Regions from separate parts of the Pantoea sp. F_5 genome, predicted to be linked through region 2. Evidence: predicted binding sites of a transcription regulator. Region 2 holds the regulator's gene; each other region holds the start of a gene.
What was found. Region 2 encodes Fur, which represses iron uptake genes when iron is present. Its sites were predicted from a motif close to ATAATAATGAGAACNACTATCAA; they were not measured.

Region 1 (4,867 bases), on a different contig from region 2:
CATACAGGTTCCTTTATCGCAATTATTGCAATCCAAAAGCGCGAAGCATGGTGTCGAGTTTGACGCCGGTCTCGCGCCACTCTGATTCAGGTTGTGAGTCCGCCACGATCCCCGCGCCAGCAAACAGTCGGATCCGTGGACCATTCACCGTGCCGCAGCGAATGGTAACGACCCATTCGCCATCACCCTGATCGTCACACCAGCCGACGATGCCACCAAACAGCTGACGCTCAAAGGGTTCAAGTTGCTGAATCAGCGCCTGAGCACGCTGATGCGGAAAGCCGCTGAGCGCTGGTGTCGGATGCAGCAGGCAGGCCAGTGACAGCGCATTTTCGCGATCGTCCAGTACTTCGCCCCGAATCTGCGTAGCGAGGTGCCACAGCGTCGCGGTGGTCAGCAGAGAAGGGGTTTCCGGGACCGACAGCAGGCGACTGCGTGGCTGCAGCGTCATGCGCATCGCATCCGTCACCAGCTTATGTTCATGCCGGTCTTTGGCTGACTGCATCAGGCTGTCACCTGAGGCCAGGTCACGCTGTGGATCGCTGTTGCGCGGCGCTGAACCGGCCAGCGGACAGGAGCTGAACTGGCGGCCCTGCTTACGGATCATCAGTTCAGGGCTGGCACCCACCAGCGCGCCGCCATCGGGCAGCGGCAGATGAAAGTGATAGCTGTCAGGGTTCTGCGCCACGATGCGCTGCATCAGGGCGGCCGTATCAACCGGCTGTTCCGCCACAATTTCCATCAGCCGCGACAGCACCACTTTATCCGGATCGCCGCGCTGCGTGGCTGCCACGGCCTGCGCAACGATGTCAGTGAAGGTGTCGTGATCCGGCAGCGCCGTACGGCGACGAACTTCTGGCAGATCGCTTTCAGCCGATGAGGCGCGGGCTTTCAGATCGTCACGCTGAAAGGTCTGATACGACTCAGGGATAAACAGTGCTGCGGGCTGATCCACATCGAACGGGATCGCACCCACCAGAATGGGATGGGCTATGCCCTGTTTTCTGGCCGAGGCAAAATGATGCTGTAGTTGTTGCTGAAACTCTCCGGTCAGCTGCTCGCCCTGGTTTACCGGGGCAGTGAGTGTCGTAAAACAGCCCTGAGTCGTCAGACTTCGCCAGGGAGAGGTAAACAGGAAGCCACGACAGAGTGCCGGAAAATCCTGCAGCAGGGGATGTTCAAATGCCAGCGATTCCACCATAATTGCACCTATAAATGATAAGATAACTAATAATGATTATCATTTGTATTATGTTGCAGTAACCTACGTCGATTAGCCAAAGGTGTCAATAAATACGCGGTGATTCGGCAGGTTTAGTTGGTCAAATCAGCACAAGTTGTCGCCCGGATTACCGGAGAGTAAAAGGATGAAAACAAATGACTAAACAGGGGGTAACGTCGGCATTAGTGCTGTTTTTCCTGAGTATCACGCTGTTCAGCGTGACCGCTGTTGCACAGAGCGGCTGGCCGCGAACCATCGCCGGGGCAAAAGGTCAGGTCACCCTGGCTCAGGCACCGACTCGCATTGTCTCGACCAGTGTTACCCTGACCGGATCGCTGCTGGCAATTGATGCACCGGTCGTCGCCAGTGGCGCAACCGCACCTGGCAGCCGGCTGGCTGATGAGCAGGGATTCTTCCGGCAGTGGAGTCGTGTGGCAAAACAGCGTGGCGTAAAGCGGCTCTATATTGGTGAACCCAATGCTGAAGCGATTGCTGCAGAAGCGCCAGACCTGATTGTGGTCAGCGCCACCGGTAATGATTCAGCGATCAAACTGGCCGATCAGCTCTCAGCTATTGCGCCGGTACTGGTCGTCAACTATGACGATAAAAGCTGGCAGCAGCTGGTGACACTGCTGGGTGAGGCGACCGGACATGAGGCGGATGCTGCTGCCCGGATAAGCGAGTCCGACGCGCGTGAAAAGGCGCTGAAAGTAAAGCTGACCCTGCCTCCGCAACCGGTTTCTGCGATGGTGTGGAACGGGGATGGTCGGGCAGTGAATCTTTGGACAGAGGCATCGGCACAGGGGAAGTTACTGCAGGAGCTGGGCTTCACGTTGGCAACGCCACCAGCGACGCTTCCGTCCGGTCACAGCATGGGACAGCGTAAAGATATTCTTCAGCTGTCAGGTGAAAATCTGGCGGCAGGCCTGAATGGACGGACTTATCTGCTGTTTGCCGCCGAAGATAACACTGCTGCGCAGGTGATGAGTAACCCTTTCCTGGCGCAAACCCCGGCGGTGCGCGCTAAAGCGGTCTATGCGCTGGGGCTGGATAGCTTTCGTCTCGACTACTACAGCGCCAGTAATTTGCTGTCACGGCTGGAAGCGCTGTTCGTGAAATCATGATGTGGCCTCGGCGGGGGCAGGCAGTTGATAGCGTCGCAGGCGGGCCATGAGCAGCCACATGACGATACCCAGCACGGTGGCTGCCAGAGCAGAGAGGGCGGCTGCCTGCTGCGGCAACAGCAGTGAACCCATCGCGCCAATGATTGCTGCACCTGTCGCATCGCCGGTGACATTCTGCGCTGTCCAGAGGCTGTTGATCCTGCCAGGCAGTGCATCGGGCGTCAGCGTCTGAATCATCGCATACTGCACCAGGCTGCTGATGGCACTGACCAAAGGCCATGAGGCAGATCAGACTCAGGCTGAACCACGGCATCAGGCTGAACAGAGCCAGTGCGACGAAGGTCGCGATGGCTCTGGCCTGACTCAGACCGCCCGGCTGTGGCGACTGCGCCAGCCGTCCGCTTGTCAGCGCACCCGTCGCAGCACCCAGCGGCACGGCACCGTACATCAGCCCCAGCGCTGATGGCATCCGCCTTCATCAGAATCTCACGCCCGACCAGCGCCGTGACGCCTGTCGCGCCGAAAAAGCCATTCCAGAGTCCTGGCACGAAGACGGCGATGACCGACGGTTAAGGGAGCAGGGCATTAATGCACAACGCGGCAAAGCCCAGACCAGAGGTGGATCGGGCAAACAGGATCAGGCGACGGCGCTTAAGGCGATCGGCCAGCACGCAGCCGGTCAGCAGGCCGATAAACATACCGGCTTCGGCCAGCGTCAACGCCAGTCCTGCCAGTAGCGGCGATTGCGTCAGTTGCTGAATCTGAACCGGGACCGTCAGCGCCAGCATGCCGGGAGCGCTAATCGAGATAAAGCGGACGATAAACAGGGCGCGAAAGGCGGGATGGGTTTCAGCAGAGTAAGCTCGATAAAGTGGGATGGTTTGTTCATAGCGTCGCTTTTATCCACCCATTTTCTTCATTATTGACTCTGAGAGTCATGGTAACATACAAAAAAACAGCCAATAACGATAACAAGTATCATTATCATAAAGACTCGCAATTGCGAGCTATGTTGAATCCGTGAAGGTTTAAATGTTATGCGTCCACTCCATGCAATAGCCGGTTCAGGGATAGTGCTATTGTTGCTTATCGCGCTCAGCCTGATGCTCGGTGCCAGATCTATCCCCTTTCATGATGTTTTACATGCTTTACTTTCCGACTGTAGCCGCGTCGATTGTGTGATCGTGCGCGATGCCCGGCTGCCGCGAACCCTGGCGGGATTGCTGTCCGGGATCAGTTTAGGTCTGGCAGGCGCACTGATGCAGAGCCTGACGCGCAATCCACTGGCCGACCCAGGCATTCTTGGTGTTAATGCCGGAGCGGGTTTTGCGGTGGTGCTCGGCATCGCCCTCTCTGGCGCAGATTCACCTGCAGAATGGCTGGGTTTTGCTTTTACGGGCGCACTGCTGGCGTCGCTGCTGGTGGCCCTGACGGGGGCGATCGGCGGCGGGCGCGTTAATCCGCTGCGTCTGACGCTGGCAGGCGTGGCGCTGGGTGCGGTGCTGGAGGGTTTAACGTCTGGACTGTCGCTGCTTAATCCCGATATTTACGATCATCTGCGTTTCTGGCACAGCGGTTCGCTGGATATCCGCAATTTCGCCATTCTGCACACTGTCTTTCCGGCGGTCGTTGCCGGAAGCCTGCTGGCGCTACTGCTGGCACCTTCGCTCAACAGCCTGAGTATGGGCGGGGATATGGCAACCGCGCTGGGCACCCGTGTGATGCGTACTCAACTGGTGGGATTGCTGGCGATTGCACTGCTGAGCGGTGCGGCGACGGCGGCAGTCGGACCCATCGCCTTTGTTGGGTTAATGACACCGCATCTGGCCCGCTGGCTGTTGGGCAACGATCATCGCTGGATGCTGCCGGGAACCCTTGTAATCACGCCCTGTCTGCTGCTGGCCGCCGATATTCTGGGACGGCTGCTGGTGCCGGGTGAACTGCGCGTGTCAATTGTTACGGCCATTCTCGGTGCGCCGATGCTGATTGTGCTGGTGCGCCGAAAGCTGGGAAGAGGGCAAATATGACACGGATGATGATCAATGCGTTACTGCTGTTGATGGCCTGCGGGGTACTGGCTTTTCTGGGCGTCACGCGCGGCACCTTACCGATCTCCGCCAGCCAGTTATGGGCACTTTTCAACGGCGAGGCGGCGCGCAATGTTCAGCTCATTGTGCTGGAGTGGCGTCTGCCGCGCGTCATGATGGCCCTGCTGATTGGTGCAGCGCTGGGCGTCAGTGGGGCGATTTTTCAGTCGCTGCTGCGGAACCCGCTGGGCAGTCCCGATATTCTGGGTTTTAACACCGGCGCTTACAGCGGCGTGCTGGTGGCGCTGGTGCTGTTCCAGCAAAACATGGAAGGGATGACGCTGGCGGCACTGGCAGGCGGGCTGCTCACGGCGGGTGTGGTCTGGCTGTTCAGCTGGCGCAACGGCGTGGAGACCTTTCGGCTGATTATTGTGGGCATCAGCGTGCGGGCGCTGCTGATGGCGCTGAACAGCTGGCTGATTATCAGTGCTTCA
Region 2 (4,867 bases):
CCAAATCATCCGGGTAAACCGGAGATGGGTACGCGTGAAGTGCCGTTCAGCCGCGAGATCTGGATCGACCGTGCCGATTTCCGCGAAGAGGCGAACAAGCAATATAAGCGCCTGGTACTGGGCAAAGAAGTTCGCCTGCGCAATGCCTATGTCATTCGTGCTGAGCGCGTCGCTAAAGATGAAGCGGGCAACATCACCTGCATCTACTGTACCAGCGACACAGATACGCTGAGCAAAGATCCTGCCGATGGCCGTAAGGTCAAAGGGGTCATTCACTGGGTATCTGCGGATCACGCGCAACCAGCAGAGTTCCGCCTGTATGATCGTCTGTTCAGTGTGCCAAATCCGGGCGCGGCAGAGGACTTCCTGGCAGTAATTAACCCTGAGTCACTGGCGATCAAACAGGGCTTTGTGGAGCCGAGCCTGCGCGATGTGGAACCGACCACGCCGTTCCAGTTTGAGCGTGAAGGTTATTTCTGCGCCGACAGCGTTTACTCTACGCCATCGCAACTGGTGTTTAACCGCACCGTCGGTCTTCGTGATACCTGGGCGAAAACTGGCGAATAATTTTTTTGAGGCTGACCTCATAAAATGACAAAAGGGCGACTTATCGCCCTTTTTTGTTGCCCTGATTTTAATCATTGCCGACATTTATTCTGACCTAACCGCAACCGATTAAATGCTGCATTGTGAGAGAAATCTGAGTTTAAAAAAATTAATCAATTTCCGGGTGTGAATTATCCGCTTTCAGGTAGGCTATGCGCTCTCAGAGGTTGCAAAGCGGGTTACAGAAGGAAAAAAAATGACAGTTCTCGCCCTGGAAGCCAGAAACAGTGTGGTCGTTTTACATCAGCTCATTGAACGTATTTTTAACCAGCCTGCCGGATCTGACGACAGTTTTGAGCTGCTGATGTCCTATTTTCATCCTGAGTTCCGCATGGTGACTCCAAAGGGCAGAGAGTGCAATCTGAACGAGGTCGAGGCGCTTTTCCGGCAGCTGCAGGGACAGCGCGAAGGGATGCGCATTGTCACCTGCGAACACGTCATCCTCTCTCATCATGAAAAAGAGATCACCGTACAGTATCGCGAAATGCAGATGATGAATGGCAATAATCAGAGCCGTATCTCGCTGGCGATACTGGACTGCAGCAGCTCTATTCCACGCTGGCGCTATCTGCAGGAGACGCTGGTGGCCTGATACAACAGCCGAAGACAGACGAAAAAAAACCGGTGAATTCACCGGTTTTTTTATTTCAGGCCGCGTTACTGGTCGTGCAGGGTTTCGTCTTCCCGGCAATCGCCCAGCGTACAGTGTCCATAGAGATAGAGGCTGTGGTTGGTCAGCTTGATGCCATGACGGGTGGCGATTTCACGCTGACGCGTTTCGATCGACTCATCGCTGAACTCAATAACTTTGCCGCAATCCAGACAGATCAGATGATCGTGGTGATGCTGCTGCGTCAGTTCGAAGACAGATTTGCCGCCTTCAAAGTTATGACGGGTCACGATACCAGCGTCATCGAACTGGTTCAGGACACGGTAAACGGTAGCCAGGCCAATCTCTTCGCCGATGTCGATCAGGCGTTTGTACAAATCTTCCGCACTGACGTGATGGCACTCAGGTTCCTGAAGCACTTCCAGAATTTTCAGTCTGGGCAGCGTCACTTTCAGGCCAGCCTTCTTTAATGCGGTGTTGTTGTCAGTCATGCGGATTTTGTCCTGTCACTATATTCACTTTTGTGGCTTGTCGCCTTGAATGTCGATCTGCGCTCATTCTCATTTGCGTCTCATTATAGAACTGAAGCGATGAAATGAAAACCAGAGGGCGTGCCTGAATCATCACGGGCTGTGGGGGATAGGTCACCGGGCCGGGGAGGATTCTGGCAGATGTCTGTTGGTACATCGCTTAGTCTTGCCGACTGAAAAAATAAGCGGAAGATCGATGCGGGTATTCTACAGATTAAACGGAGAAAGTTAAAAAAATGTGGCTATTATTTCTATAGGAATTTCCATTGCCTCAATGTGAGCTGGCGCTCACATTGAGTCGTACAGGATCAGGCTTCGAGGATATCTTTCAGCTGCAGTTCATCAGAAATCTGCTTAACCCATTGCTCTACACGCTGGTTAGTCAGTTCAGGCTGACGATCTTCATCAATGGCCAGACCCAGGAAGTGGGTATCATCGGCCAGCCCTTTTGAGGCCTCGAAGTGATAACCTTCAGTTGACCAGTGGCCTACAATTACGGCACCGTGCGGCTCAATGATGTCACGGATCGTGCCCATCGCATCACAGAAGTACTCCGCGTAATCTTCCTGATCGCCGCAGCCAAACAGCGCAACCAGCTTGCCGTTGAAATCGATCTCTTCCAGCGTCGGGAAAAAGTCATCCCAGTCGCACTGCGCTTCACCATAGTACCAGGTCGGAATGCCCAGCAGCAGGATATCAAACGCTTCCAGATCTTCTTTTGTGCTTTTCGCGATGTCATGCACTTCTGCAACGTCTGTACCCAGCTGTTTCTGGATCATTTTTGCAATGTTTTCGGTATTGCCGGTATCGCTGCCAAAGAAGATGCCTACGAGTGCCATGAGTAAAATAACCTCTTAAATCCTGATAATGAGATGTGTGCCGCAGCACATTTCAGCGAATAATAGCAGACGAGAGAAAACCGGTGAACGGTTAAAGCCCCGACATTTGCTCCTGCGTGCGTTTTGCCCGCATTAATCCAGTTTGAGCTGTGCCAGCAGCATCTGTTCGATCAGTTCGCTGCGGCTGAGATTGCGCTGTTCTGCCAGCGTGTTGAGCGCATCGACGGCTTCACTGTTCATTTTCAGTTCGACACGACGAAGTCCGCGCCCTTTGTCACGTTTAAGCTGATTGCGCTTGTTAATGCGCAGTTGTTCATCACGCGAAAGCGGACTGGTTTTGGGGCGACCAGGGCGGCGCTCATCAGCAAAGAGATCGAGCGTCGTGCGGTCAGTCTGTTCTTTTGCCATGGCTTAGTAAAACTGAATGGGGGCGGGCGCCAGTCACTCACCGCGCAGATTATAAATTATTGGCCATTGCCGCAGCAAAACGAACGCGCGGCAAAATTTTAGCGCGCCATCATACTTCACGCTTACTCCGGACGCCAATCCTAAACCTTTGCCGCCATCTATTTGCTTTTAAAGCGCAAAAAAGCGACGGACACTGCGCAAAACGGCATCGGGTTTCTCTGCGTGAACCCAATGTCCCGCGCCACCAATAACATGTGCCTGCGCGGCCGGGAACTGCTGCAGCAGCGCATCACGGTAGCGGTTATCCAGATAGCCTGAGTCGCCACCGCGAATAAACAGCGCCGGGTGATCCCAGGCCGGAACCGGCTGCCAGCCTGAAATCGTGGTGTAGTTATCCCATAGCACCGGAACGTTGAAGCGCCACTCGCCCGCCTGAAATGACTTCAGCAGGAACTGAATCACCCCTTCTTCATCTATAAGCGTGCGCATAATCGTCGCCGCCTCACTGCGGGATGAGACGCCTGCGTCGGTTACAGCACGAATGCCGGCAAAGATCTCGTCATGGCGGCGGGTCTGGTAGTCGACCGGGGCGATATCGATCATTACCAGCCGCGCAATGCGGTCCGGTGCCAGCGCGCTCATGGTCATGGCGATCTTGCCGCCCATTGAGTGACCGATCACCGCGACGCGTTCAATGCCGTGCGCATCCAGCGTATCGACCATGTCCTGCGCCATTACAGCGTAGTTCATCTCGTCAGATCGTGGTGAGAGTCCGTGGTTGCGGACATCAACCTGCAGCAGCGGCCCGGCATCTTTCAGCCCGCGCGCCAGCACGCCAAGGTTATCCAGACTGCCAAACAGACCGTGGATTAACAGGATGGGCAGGGAATCAGCAGGGGATTGTTCAGTTTGCAGACGGGCGTTCAAAATCATAGCAAAGTTCTTAAGTTTGAGACCTGTGCTTAGGTTATCATGGTTTCACCTTTTCAGGCGCGCCGGTTCCGGCGGCATTAGGACATATTCTGACTTTTGCCCGTAAACCGTTTGATTGCTAACAACCCGCCTGAATTTAACTTTATAATCCTGATGTTAGAACCCGCACATCCTTTGAATTGCCTGACTATACTCAGAGCTTTTCAGGAAACAGGTGGTTCTGTCATGAGAAAGAACCGTACGGAATAAGATGAAAACGATCGAAGTTGACGAAGAGCTCTACCGTTATATTGCCAGCCACACGCAACACATTGGTGAAAGCGCATCCGACATTCTGCGTCGTATGCTGAAGTTCACTGCTGGTCAGACTGCACCCGCTTCGCCTGCTCAGCCAGCTTCAAAAGAGGCAGCGAAAGAGTCTCAGTCTGCGGCCGTGGGTTCGCGCCCGCAGGATCGTGTCCGCGCGGTGCGTGAGCTGCTGCTTTCCGATGAATATGCGGAGCAGAAGCGGGCGGTGAATCGCTTTATGCTTATCTTGTCAACGCTCTATCGTCTTGATACCGCAGCCTTTGCTGAGGCGACTGCATCGCTGCAGGGCCGCACCCGCGTCTATTTTGCCGGTGATGAGCATACGCTGTTACAGAATGGCACCCATACTAAGCCGAAGCATGTGCCCGGCACGCCGTACTGGGTGATCACCAACACCAATACTGGTCGTAAATGCAGCATGGTCGAACACATCATGCTCTCGATGCAGTTCCCTGCGGAACTGACCGAGAAAGTTTGCGGCACCATCTAAAACTTAAGCGTCAGGGAGCAGCGCCAATGGCCAATCACCCACGTGCCGGGCAACCCGCCCAGCAGAGCGATTTGATTAACGTTGCACAATTAACGTCACAATATTATGTCCTGCAGCCCGATGTGGCGAACCCGGAACACGC
Region 3 (4,867 bases), on a different contig from region 2:
TCCATCTGCGGAATCATTACCGAACCAATCGAGGCGGTATCGGCTACCGACGAACCAGAGATAGCGCCAAAAAAGGTTGAAGCGACGATATTAACCAGCGACAGCCCGCCGCGAATAAAGCCAACAAAGATATAGGCGAAGTTGACCAGGCGACGGGCAATGCCGCCCTCGGCCATAATCGCGCCTGCGAGGATGAAGAACGGAATGGTCAGCAGCGAAAATTTGTTAATCCCGTTAGTCACCTGAATTACCACCGCTTCCAGCGGCAGATCGATCCACCAGGCACCGATAAAGGCGCTCAGTCCCACCGCAAAGGCGACCGGAAAACCCACCATCAGCAACACCAGCAAACTGCCTATCAAGATCAATGCATCCATTTTTCTGCTCCGCGTTAGTGGGTACCGCCCAGCGTGACAATCGGCCGCTGGCTCTGATCGCCGCTCAGCAGGCGCTCAATAACAAACAGCAGGGTGAAGATCGCGCCAATCGGGATTGGCAGATACATCTCGCCGTAGGTCACTGCCGGAAGTGAGGCGAGGGTCTGCATCCACATCGCTTCACACAGGCTGTAACTGGCCTGGAAGATCACCAGGCAGGTGATAATCATCAGCAGATCGCTGACGCGCAGCATCAGGCGCTGCCGGGCAGGTGACAGGCGGTCAGTGACCATCGATACGCAGATATGGGTTCCGGCGCGCAGACCCACCGGTGCGCCGATAAAGGTAAAAATGATCATACAGATAATGGCAACCGGCTCCGGCCAGGAGAGCGCACCGTTCATCACGTAACGAGCGAAGATCCCAATCGGGATCACCGTTACCATGATTAACAGCGCAACGGCAGCCACCAGCATGCAGAGCAGATAAAGCCCATCCATCAGACGCGTATAAGCAGACATAATTGATACCTGATTAAGTACGCCACACGGCAGCGTGGCGCGGGAAGGGTTATTTCACCTCAGCGATCCGGGTCATCAGATCCTGATATTTGCCGCCAAACTGATCGCGCACTGGCTGAGTCGCTTTGACGAAATAGTCACGGTCAGTTTGCTGGAAGGTGACGCCTCCCGCCTTCATTTTGGCGATCGACTCTTCGGTATAGGTCGCCCAGAGCTGGCGCTCTTCATCCTGTGCTTCTTTGCCGAGCTTTTTCAGCAAGGCCTGATCCTCGGGTTTCAGGCGATCCCAGGCGCGTTTTGAAAACAGGATCATCTCTGGCTGGATAAAGTGGCCGCTGAGGGTGTAATACTTCGCGACCGGCATGTAGTTATGGGCGACAAAGGTCGGTGGATTGTTCTCGGTGCCATCGACCACGCCGGTCTGCATCGCACTGAACACTTCACTGACGCCCATTGCCACCGGATTCGCGCCCATCGCTTTCAGCGTCGCCAGCGAGATGGCGCTGTTCTGTACCCGGATCTTCATGCCCTTGAGATCGCCCGGCTTTGCCAGCGGCTTCTTGGTGATCATGTTGCGCTCACCGGCATCGGTCCAGCCCAGGAACACCATGCGGGCGTTGGGATCGTTGTCGAATTTGTTGGCAATCTCGCGGCCTATCTCGCCATCCAGCACTTTGTGCATGTGGTCAACGTCGCGGAAAACGTAGGGCAGGGTCAGCACGCTGGTTTCCGGGGCAATTGAGGTAACCGGGGCCAGCGAGACGCGGATCATATCAATGGCACCCAGCTGCACCTGTTGCAGTGTCTGATCTTCATCGCCCAGCACGCCACCGGCGTAGAGCTTCATCTCCAGCCGTCCATCGGTGGCCTGTTTCAGTTTGTCGCCCATGTGTTGCAGGGCAACCACAGTGGGATAACCGGCAGGCTGCACTTCAGCCACTTTGATCACCTGTGCCGTGGCGCAGGCGCTCGCTATCATCGCCGCCAGGGCACTGGCTACACATGTTTTCATCATTCTCATTATATTTTCTCCCGCAGAGGTAAGACGGCCTGCGGTCAGGGCTAACCGCAGAGGGCCGTGAGGAGCCAGCATAGTGAAAACGCGTCTGAGTAAAATGCAGCAATGCTGATTGAATGAATCTCATCACATTTTGAAACGTTGTTTTAATAAATTTTCATGCGGCTTCACATTTTCGAAACATCCTCACAAACCGTGCCTGAACCCGCTCAACAACAGGTCAATAGCGCGGCTCAGCTTTGTAAATACTAATGAGAACTACTATCAATTCGCCGCCATTTTGCTATTATTTGCGCTTGTTTCGCATCCCTGAATCAGAAGTTGGAGAAGCAGCGTGGTAGCCAGTGATTTGATGCAAACGGACCTCTCCGTTTGGGGCATGTATCAACATGCCGATATCGTGGTAAAGGTGGTCATGATTGGCCTGTTAGTGGCCTCAGTGGTGACCTGGGCGATCTTCTTCGGCAAATATGCCGAACTCAGCGCGGCTAAGCGTCGCCTGAAGCGTGAGCAACTGGCCCTGGGCGAAGCCCGCAATCTGAATGACGCCGCCCGCATTGCCCAGTCGTTTACCGGGCACAGCCACTCTGTGGTGCTATTGAACGATGCGCAGAATGAACTTGAACTGTCGGCTGGCGTGGAAGATACCAACGGTATTAAAGATCGCACCAGTTTCCGCCTTGAGCGCCGCGTAGCCGCCTTCAGCCGCCATGCTGGGCGTGGCAACGGTTTCCTGGCGACCATTGGGTCTGTTGCACCCTTTATCGGCCTGTTCGGCACCGTCTGGGGCATCATGAACAGCTTTATCGGCATCGCGAAAACCCAGACCACCAACCTTGCGGTGGTGGCACCGGGTATTGCCGAAGCGCTGCTGGCGACCGCGATTGGTCTGGTTGCTGCGATCCCGGCCGTCGTCATCTATAACGTTTTTGCCCGCATGATTGCCAACTATAAAGCCTCGCTGGGTGATGTCGCCGCGCAGGTGATGCTGCTGCAGAGTCGTGATATCGATCTGGGCACCGTCGCCACAGAGGTTCCGCGTCCTGCGACCGCCCAGAAACTGCGCTTAGGGTAAGTTGTTATGGCCATGCGATTAAACGACGATCTGGAAACCGAGGGTGAAATGCATGAGATCAACGTGACGCCGTTTATCGACGTCATGCTGGTGCTGCTGATCATCTTTATGGTGGCCGCGCCACTGGCCACGGTCGATGTGCGCGTTAATCTGCCCGCGTCCACCAGCGCGCCGCAACCGCGTCCGGAAAAGCCGGTCTATCTGTCGATTAAAGCGGATAAGCAGCTTTACGTCGGTAACGATCAGGTCACGCCCGACTCGCTGGTTAACGTGCTGACCAGCCAGACCCAGGGCAACAAAGAGACCACCATTTTCTTCCAGGCAGACAAGTCGGTAGATTATGAAACGCTGATGAGCGTGATGGATAAGCTGCGCACGGCGGGCTACCTGAAAATCGGTCTGATGGGTATGGAAACCGTGAAGAAATAGCGGGTTATCCGGCAACATGAAAAGGCGACTGTGAAGGTCGCCTTTTTTTATGGCGGCGCTTAGCCAGATAAAATCAGGCAGATCCGCGCCACAACTGCTCACTTATGCTGGCTGATTTGAATTGTTAATTTTTTGTTACTTATGTACACAGAATTGTAAAGTGCAATGGTGAGTCAGGTCACATTAATCTCGCCTCAGGCAGGCTAAAACGGCTAAAAAACAACAGGAAGCCGTTATGAGTCACGCCCCATCTTTACAAAAGCCGCCGAAAAGTGCTGCCCGAACCATCTTCAACGTCACCAGTGGTAACTTCCTGGAGATGTACGATTTTATGGTGTTTGGCTACTACGCCACCGCCATTGCCAAAACCTTCTTCCCCGGCGATGACCCGTTCGCTTCCCTGATGCTGACCCTGATGACCTTTGGTGCCGGTTTCCTGATGCGCCCGCTGGGGGCGATTATTCTGGGTGCCTACATCGACCATCATGGTCGTCGTAAAGGCTTGTTGCTGACGCTGGGCCTGATGGCAATTGGCACCCTGACTATCGCGCTGGTGCCAGGCTACGCCACGCTGGGCGCAGCGGCACCGATTCTAATCCTGCTGGGACGCCTGTTGCAGGGCTTCTCGGCGGGCGTTGAGCTGGGGGGCGTGTCGGTCTATCTGGCCGAAGTCGCGCCGAAAGGTCGCAAAGGCTTTTTCGTCAGCTGGCAGTCGGGCAGTCAGCAGATTGCAGTGATTTTTGCCGCCATGCTGGGGCTGATGCTGAATCATCTGCTGGCGAAAGAGGCGGTGACGGAGTGGGGCTGGCGTATCCCGTTTGTGGTCGGCTGCCTGATTGTGCCGTTCCTGTTCTACATCCGCCGGATGCTGGAAGAGACCGAAGCGTTCAGCAAACGTAAACACCATCCGAGCATGACGGAAATTATGCGGTCGGTGGCCAGCAACTGGGCGCTGGTACTGGCGGGCATGCTGATGGTGGTCACCACCACGGTGATGTTCTACATGATCACCGCCTTTACCCCGACCTTTGGTAAAACCGTGCTGATGATGAGCGACAAACAGGCGTTTCTGGTCACCCTCTGCGTAGGTGTCTCAAACCTGTTCTGGCTGCCACTGATGGGCGCGCTGTCGGACCGCGTCGGTCGCCGTCCGCTGCTGATCATCTTTACCCTGCTGATGATTGTGACGACCTGGCCGGTGCTGCACTGGCTGGTGGGATCGGCCAGTTTTGCCCACCTGCTGGAAGCGGAACTGTGGCTGTCGTTTCTTTATGCCAGCTACAACGGGGCGATGGTGGTCTATCTGGCAGAGATTATGCCTGCTGAGGTGCGAGCCGCGGGTTTCTCTATGGCCTACAGCCTGGCGACGGCGCTGTTTGGCGGCTTCACGCCTGCCATCTCCAGCTATCTGATCCACGCCACCGGTGATAAGGCGATGCCGGGCGTC
Region 4 (4,867 bases), on a different contig from region 2:
TCCAGAAAGCGGTTACTGGAAGCGGGTTGATTTATCGCGAGCCAGACGCTCAAGGGCAAAAATAATCTGCTGAAGCTGCCGCTCCTGCGCCGGGGTCAGCGTGGCAAAACGAAAGCTCAGTCGGGGAGTAATACGGGTTTCGTTCTTGCGGGTCACCACGCAACGCTCGCCAATATGCAGCAGCTTCACCGGCACTTCAAAAATACCATACTCGCCCAGCTCGACCCGGAACGGATTGAAGCTGTCGCCGTTCTGTAAGCCTTCCGGCAGCGGCTCATCCACCAGCACGCCGATGCCGCCCAGTGACAGATCCTGTAAACGCAGGCGCGTTTTACTGCCATCCGGCCACAGGGTATGACACCAGAACTGCGGCTCCAGCGGCGCGCAGACGCGGAAAAACTCACGTCGCTGAATCTGCCACAGCAGCTCCGGCAACGGTGCGCTGAAGGCGGGCAATCCTTCAAACTCCACCCTTTCCAGTGAAGCGAGGCTGAACTCTACCTTCGCGCCATAGGTTTCAGCGGTAATGCTGAGATCGTCGCTGGTCAGGGCGTATTCGTTATCCAGATTATTACTGCCCAGGTCAAACAGCAGGCGATCTTCATCGGCAGCCAGCATCCGGCTGATAAACTGCCCGCGCGCGAAGCGCACCAGTAGTGGCGTCTGCAGGCGCAGCAGATCTTTCATCACGCCCAGAACCGCCAGCGTGCCACGTTTTAAATATTGTTCCTGGTCGGCTTCTTTCACGTCCTGCTCCGCTAGGGGTTACTGTATTTATGCTTTTTTTTTGCCTCATCCCGGTTATCGGCGCGGCAAAAAAAAGCTTTAGTCGCTGAATTCTTAAAAAATAGTGTGACCCGTGAGGCGTTTTTCAAAAAGCTGACTATACTTATCGCGGTAAACCGCTTGATAAATCAGGCGTTCACGCTTTAATCATAAAAAGGAAGGAGCAACAGATGGGTATTATTTCCTGGATCGTCTTTGGCTTAATCGCGGGTATTCTGGCGAAGTGGATTATGCCGGGTAAAGACGGTGGCGGTTTCATTCTGACTATCGTTCTGGGTATTATCGGTGCCGTAGTGGGTGGCTGGATCAGTACGCTGTTTGGCTTCGGCCGCGTCGATGGGTTTAACTTCGGAAGCTTTGTGGTCGCTGTTATCGGTGCCATCGTAGTGCTGTTCGTATACCGCAAAGTACGCAGTTAACCGTAACGGTTTCAACAGAAAAGGGGACGAAGCGATTCGTCCCCTTTTTTATCTTTTACGTTTAATCAGAAGTCGTAACCGACGGTCGCCATCACGCTGCGTTCTGCACCCCAGTAGCAGTAGCCCGTACCGTAACAGCCCGCCACATAAGTACGATCGGTCAGGTTGTTAGCATTGACCTGAACCCAGGCCCCTTTCAGGCTGCTGTTCCAGACGCCAAGATCGGCCCGCACTGACGCATCAAACAGCGTCACAGACGGCACGCGCGTGGTGTTTTCATTGTCCGCCCACTGTTTGCCGATGTAACGCACGCCTGCGCCTGCACTCAGACCGTAATCAAACTGATAGTGACCCCAGAGCGCTGCCATGCTGTTGGGGGTGACATACGGCGTATGCCCGCTGTTGCCATCCACCGAATCTTTAAAGCGCAGATGATTCAGCGTATAGCTCGCCACGGTGCTCAGACGCGGGGTGAGCTGGTTGCGCGCTTCCAGCTCGATACCCTGTGAGTGAACTTTGCCTGAGGGAGTAAAGGTTCCGTCCTTAACGTTGCGGTTCGCCACATCTTTCTGCGTCAGGTCATAGACCGCCACGCTATAGAGATCGCGGGTGCCATTTGGCTGATATTTCACCCCGGCTTCATACTGCTCAGCAGTGGTCGGCTTTAGCAGATTATTGTTGGGATCGGTGAGCGCGGTCGGGGTAATCGCCTGGCTCCAGCTCACGTAAGGCGAGATACCGTTGTCGAACGCATAGAGCAGGGCGGCGCGTCCGCTGATGTGATCATCCTGACGGCGATCGCTGCCGCTGTTTTCGGCGACGATGCGGTCATAACGGCCGGAGAGATCCAGATGCCAGCGGTCCAGCTTCATCTCATCCTGCAGATAGAGGCCGGTCTGGTAGTAACGACGGGTGTTTTCAGCCCAGCTCTGAGAAGGCATTTCGCCCACCTGCTCGCCAGTCAGCGCATTAAGCTGGTTCGCCGCACCGGAAGCCTCACTGATCTCATTTTTATAACGATGATACTCGGCACCTACCGTGACGCGGTGTTCCAGTTCGCCCGTATTAAATTCTGCCTGTAAACGGTTATCGGTGGACCAGGCGGAGAGCGAGGAGCGCTCGCCAGAGTAATAGCGGTTAAGCAGATCGGGATTCACGCTGTCCCAGCCAATCTGATAGACCTGATCGAGATCGACATTGGAGTGACTGTAGCTGCCGGTTGAGGAGAATGACCAGACGTCGTTAAAGCGATGGGCGAAGTCGAAGCTGTAGATCTGCTCGCGACGCTTGAACTGATCGAGGTCGCTGTTGCCCTCATAAAAGCCATTGCTCAGCTTGTAGCCGTTGTGTTCGGTGAGGCTGCCGTCGCCCGGTACGGAACCGTGGTAACCGCCTGAAGGATCTTTCTGCAGATAGGCTTTCAGGATCAGATGGGTATCTTCATCCGGCTGCCACATCAGCTGCGGCATCAGTGCATATTTCTCTTCACGGGTGTGATCGTATTGCGTATCGCTGTTGCGGGTTACGCCGGTCAGGCGAAATGCCCATTGGTCGTTGATCGCATTGGTGTAGTCAAACATCGTGCCGGTGGTGCCATTGGTACCCGCCTGCAACTGGATATGGCCCTCTTCGCTGAACTGAGGACGTTTGGTCACCATATTCACCAGGCCGCCTGGCACCGTCTGGCCATAAAGGGCAGAAGAGGGACCTTTGATCACGTCGATGCGCTCAAGGAAGGCGTTATCCACCTGCAATACGTTGAAACTGCCGCCGTCGCTCATCAGCCGCATGCCGTCGAGGAAGGTGTTATCGACATCGCCGCCGTGGAAGCCGCGCAGCGCAATGGTGTCGTAACGGGTCGCGGCACCGCCAAAGTTGGTGAAGACGCCGGAGCTGTAGCCCAGCGCCTGGTTCAAAGTCAGCGCGCCCTGATCCTGCATCTGCTGGCGGGTGACCACGGATATCGATTGCGGCGTGGTGATCAGCGGACGGTCGCTTTTGGTTGCGCCCTGGCTGGTCGTCGCCAGATAGCCCTGGGTAGGTGAAGTCGAGTCTTCCTGCGGTTGTGCAGTCACCACCATATCGGCAGCGAAACTCAGAGCAGGCGCGGTCAGCGCCAGGGTGCAGAGGCGAATATACCCTCTCAGCGACAGTGACAGTTTCATCGGAGTTCCTTTCATAGCAAAGATTAAGGCAGGTGAGTAAAGTTATTAATAAGTAATCTCATTATCATAATGAGAATTATTACCTTTTGTAAATTGGCTGCAATTTTGCCTGTTGATGTAAGAAGGTCAAGTAAAATTCGCTGAAAAGGCGTGCGGATACCTCCGGCGAGGCCAGAGGTATCCAGAGTGGATCAGTTTTGCGAGGCAGACGCCTGCGGAATATCGTGGGCGCTGTTACAGGTCTTATCTTTCGGGCAGTACTTATCGAGCAGTTTCAGCGTGACGCCGTTGGTCCAGCCAAAGCCGTCCTGCAGCGGATACTCACCGCCGCCACCGCCACCGAGATTTTTGCCGTCGACGACATATTTCTCCACCAGCTTATGCTCGCGGTCATAGGTCGTCTGGACGTTTTGCAGGAAGCGTAAGCCTACCTCTTTCGCCAGTTTTGGCTGGTTGTAATGCTCCAGGCCTTCCACGGCAACCCACTGCAGCGGTGCCCAGCCATTTGGTGCATCCCACTGCTGGCCGTTGTTCACGGTGGTGGTCACCAGACCGCCGGGCTTCAGCAGCTGCTTTTCAACTGCGCTGGCAGTGCTTTCAGCCTGCTTATCACTGGCGACCTGCAGATAGAGCGGGAACAGCGCGGCAGCCGTCAGCTGCGGATGAACCTGCTTTTTCTGCCAGTCATAGTCGGCATACCAGTTCTGTTTACTGTCCCACAGATAGCGGTTGATCGCCGCCTGGCGCTTCTCCGCACGATCGGCGTACTGCTTCGCCAGATCGCTCTGCTTGTTCATCTGGTAGCCTTTCGACAGGGTCTGCTCCAGATGGAACAGCAGGCTGTTCAGGTCAACCGGTGCAAGCTGAGTGGTACGGATTGTCGACAGGTTGTGCGCGTCGGTAAACCAGCGTGAGCTAAAATCCCAGCCCGATGCGGCACCGGAACGCAGATCGCGATAAAGTTCAGCTTTATTGCGCTGCGGCGCTTTCTGCGCGGTGGTTATATCATCCATCCAGGATTCGGTGCGTGGTACATCGCGCGCATCCCAGTAGCGGTTGAGCAGGGTGCCATCTGCCAGCTTAATCACCCGCTTGCTGGCTGCACCCGCCGCGACGTTATCGCTGTCGGCCATCCAGTAGTCGTACTCTTTCTGCAGCTGCGGCAGGTAGTGGGTATAAGCTTTGCCGTCATCGTGCGTCGCCAGCAGGTCGACCATCAGGCTGAAGAACGGCGGCTGTGAACGGCTCAGGTAGTAGCTGCGGTTGCCGTTGGGGATATGCCCATAACGGTCGAGGAGTGAGGCGAAGTTATCCGTCATATCCTGGACTTTATCCCAGTGTCCGCTCTCGGCCAGCCCCAGCATGGTGAAGTAGCTGTCCCAGTAATAGACTTCGCGGAAACGCCCGCCCGGCACTACATAGGGCTTAGGCAACGGCAGCAGCGAGTCATACTGACCGGCGCTGCTGGTGGTGCGCGTCAGCACCGGCCACAGGCCA

Region 1: F3I44_RS12230 (isochorismate synthase) is a predicted target of Fur. The motif match lies at 1,228-1,250, and genes of this name have one in related genera.
Region 3: exbB (tol-pal system-associated acyl-CoA thioesterase) is a predicted target of Fur. The motif match lies at 2,162-2,184, and genes of this name have one in related genera.
Region 4: F3I44_RS03620 (TonB-dependent siderophore receptor) is a predicted target of Fur. The motif match lies at 3,434-3,456, and genes of this name have one in related genera.

Annotation. Positions count from the first base shown of each region.
Region 1 is NZ_VWUO01000008.1:30,186-35,052, reverse strand. It holds gene F3I44_RS12235 ((2,3-dihydroxybenzoyl)adenylate synthase) at 1-3, opposite strand, end outside; gene F3I44_RS12230 (isochorismate synthase) at 23-1,201, opposite strand; gene fepB (Fe2+-enterobactin ABC transporter substrate-binding protein) at 1,378-2,346, shown strand; partial or broken gene F3I44_RS12220 (MFS transporter) at 2,341-3,235, opposite strand; gene fepD (Fe(3+)-siderophore ABC transporter permease) at 3,384-4,373, shown strand; gene fepG (iron-enterobactin ABC transporter permease) at 4,370-4,867, shown strand, end outside.
Region 2 is NZ_VWUO01000009.1:72,558-77,424, forward strand. It holds gene glnS (glutamine--tRNA ligase) at 1-567, shown strand, start outside; gene F3I44_RS13535 (hypothetical protein) at 803-1,198, shown strand; gene fur (ferric iron uptake transcriptional regulator) at 1,264-1,707, opposite strand; gene fldA (flavodoxin FldA) at 2,055-2,585, opposite strand; gene ybfE (LexA regulated protein) at 2,718-2,993, opposite strand; gene ybfF (esterase) at 3,162-3,926, opposite strand; gene seqA (replication initiation negative regulator SeqA) at 4,177-4,725, shown strand; gene pgm (phosphoglucomutase (alpha-D-glucose-1,6-bisphosphate-dependent)) at 4,752-4,867, shown strand, end outside.
Region 3 is NZ_VWUO01000003.1:147,070-151,936, forward strand. It holds gene F3I44_RS05375 (TRAP transporter large permease) at 1-377, opposite strand, end outside; gene F3I44_RS05380 (TRAP transporter small permease) at 392-898, opposite strand; gene F3I44_RS05385 (TRAP transporter substrate-binding protein) at 948-1,919, opposite strand; gene exbB (tol-pal system-associated acyl-CoA thioesterase) at 2,269-2,991, shown strand; gene exbD (TonB system transport protein ExbD) at 2,998-3,420, shown strand; gene F3I44_RS05400 (MFS transporter) at 3,656-4,867, shown strand, end outside.
Region 4 is NZ_VWUO01000002.1:235,783-240,649, forward strand. It holds gene F3I44_RS03610 (flagellar brake protein) at 13-747, opposite strand; gene F3I44_RS03615 (GlsB/YeaQ/YmgE family stress response membrane protein) at 957-1,205, shown strand; gene F3I44_RS03620 (TonB-dependent siderophore receptor) at 1,271-3,370, opposite strand; gene treA (alpha,alpha-trehalase TreA) at 3,562-4,867, opposite strand, start outside.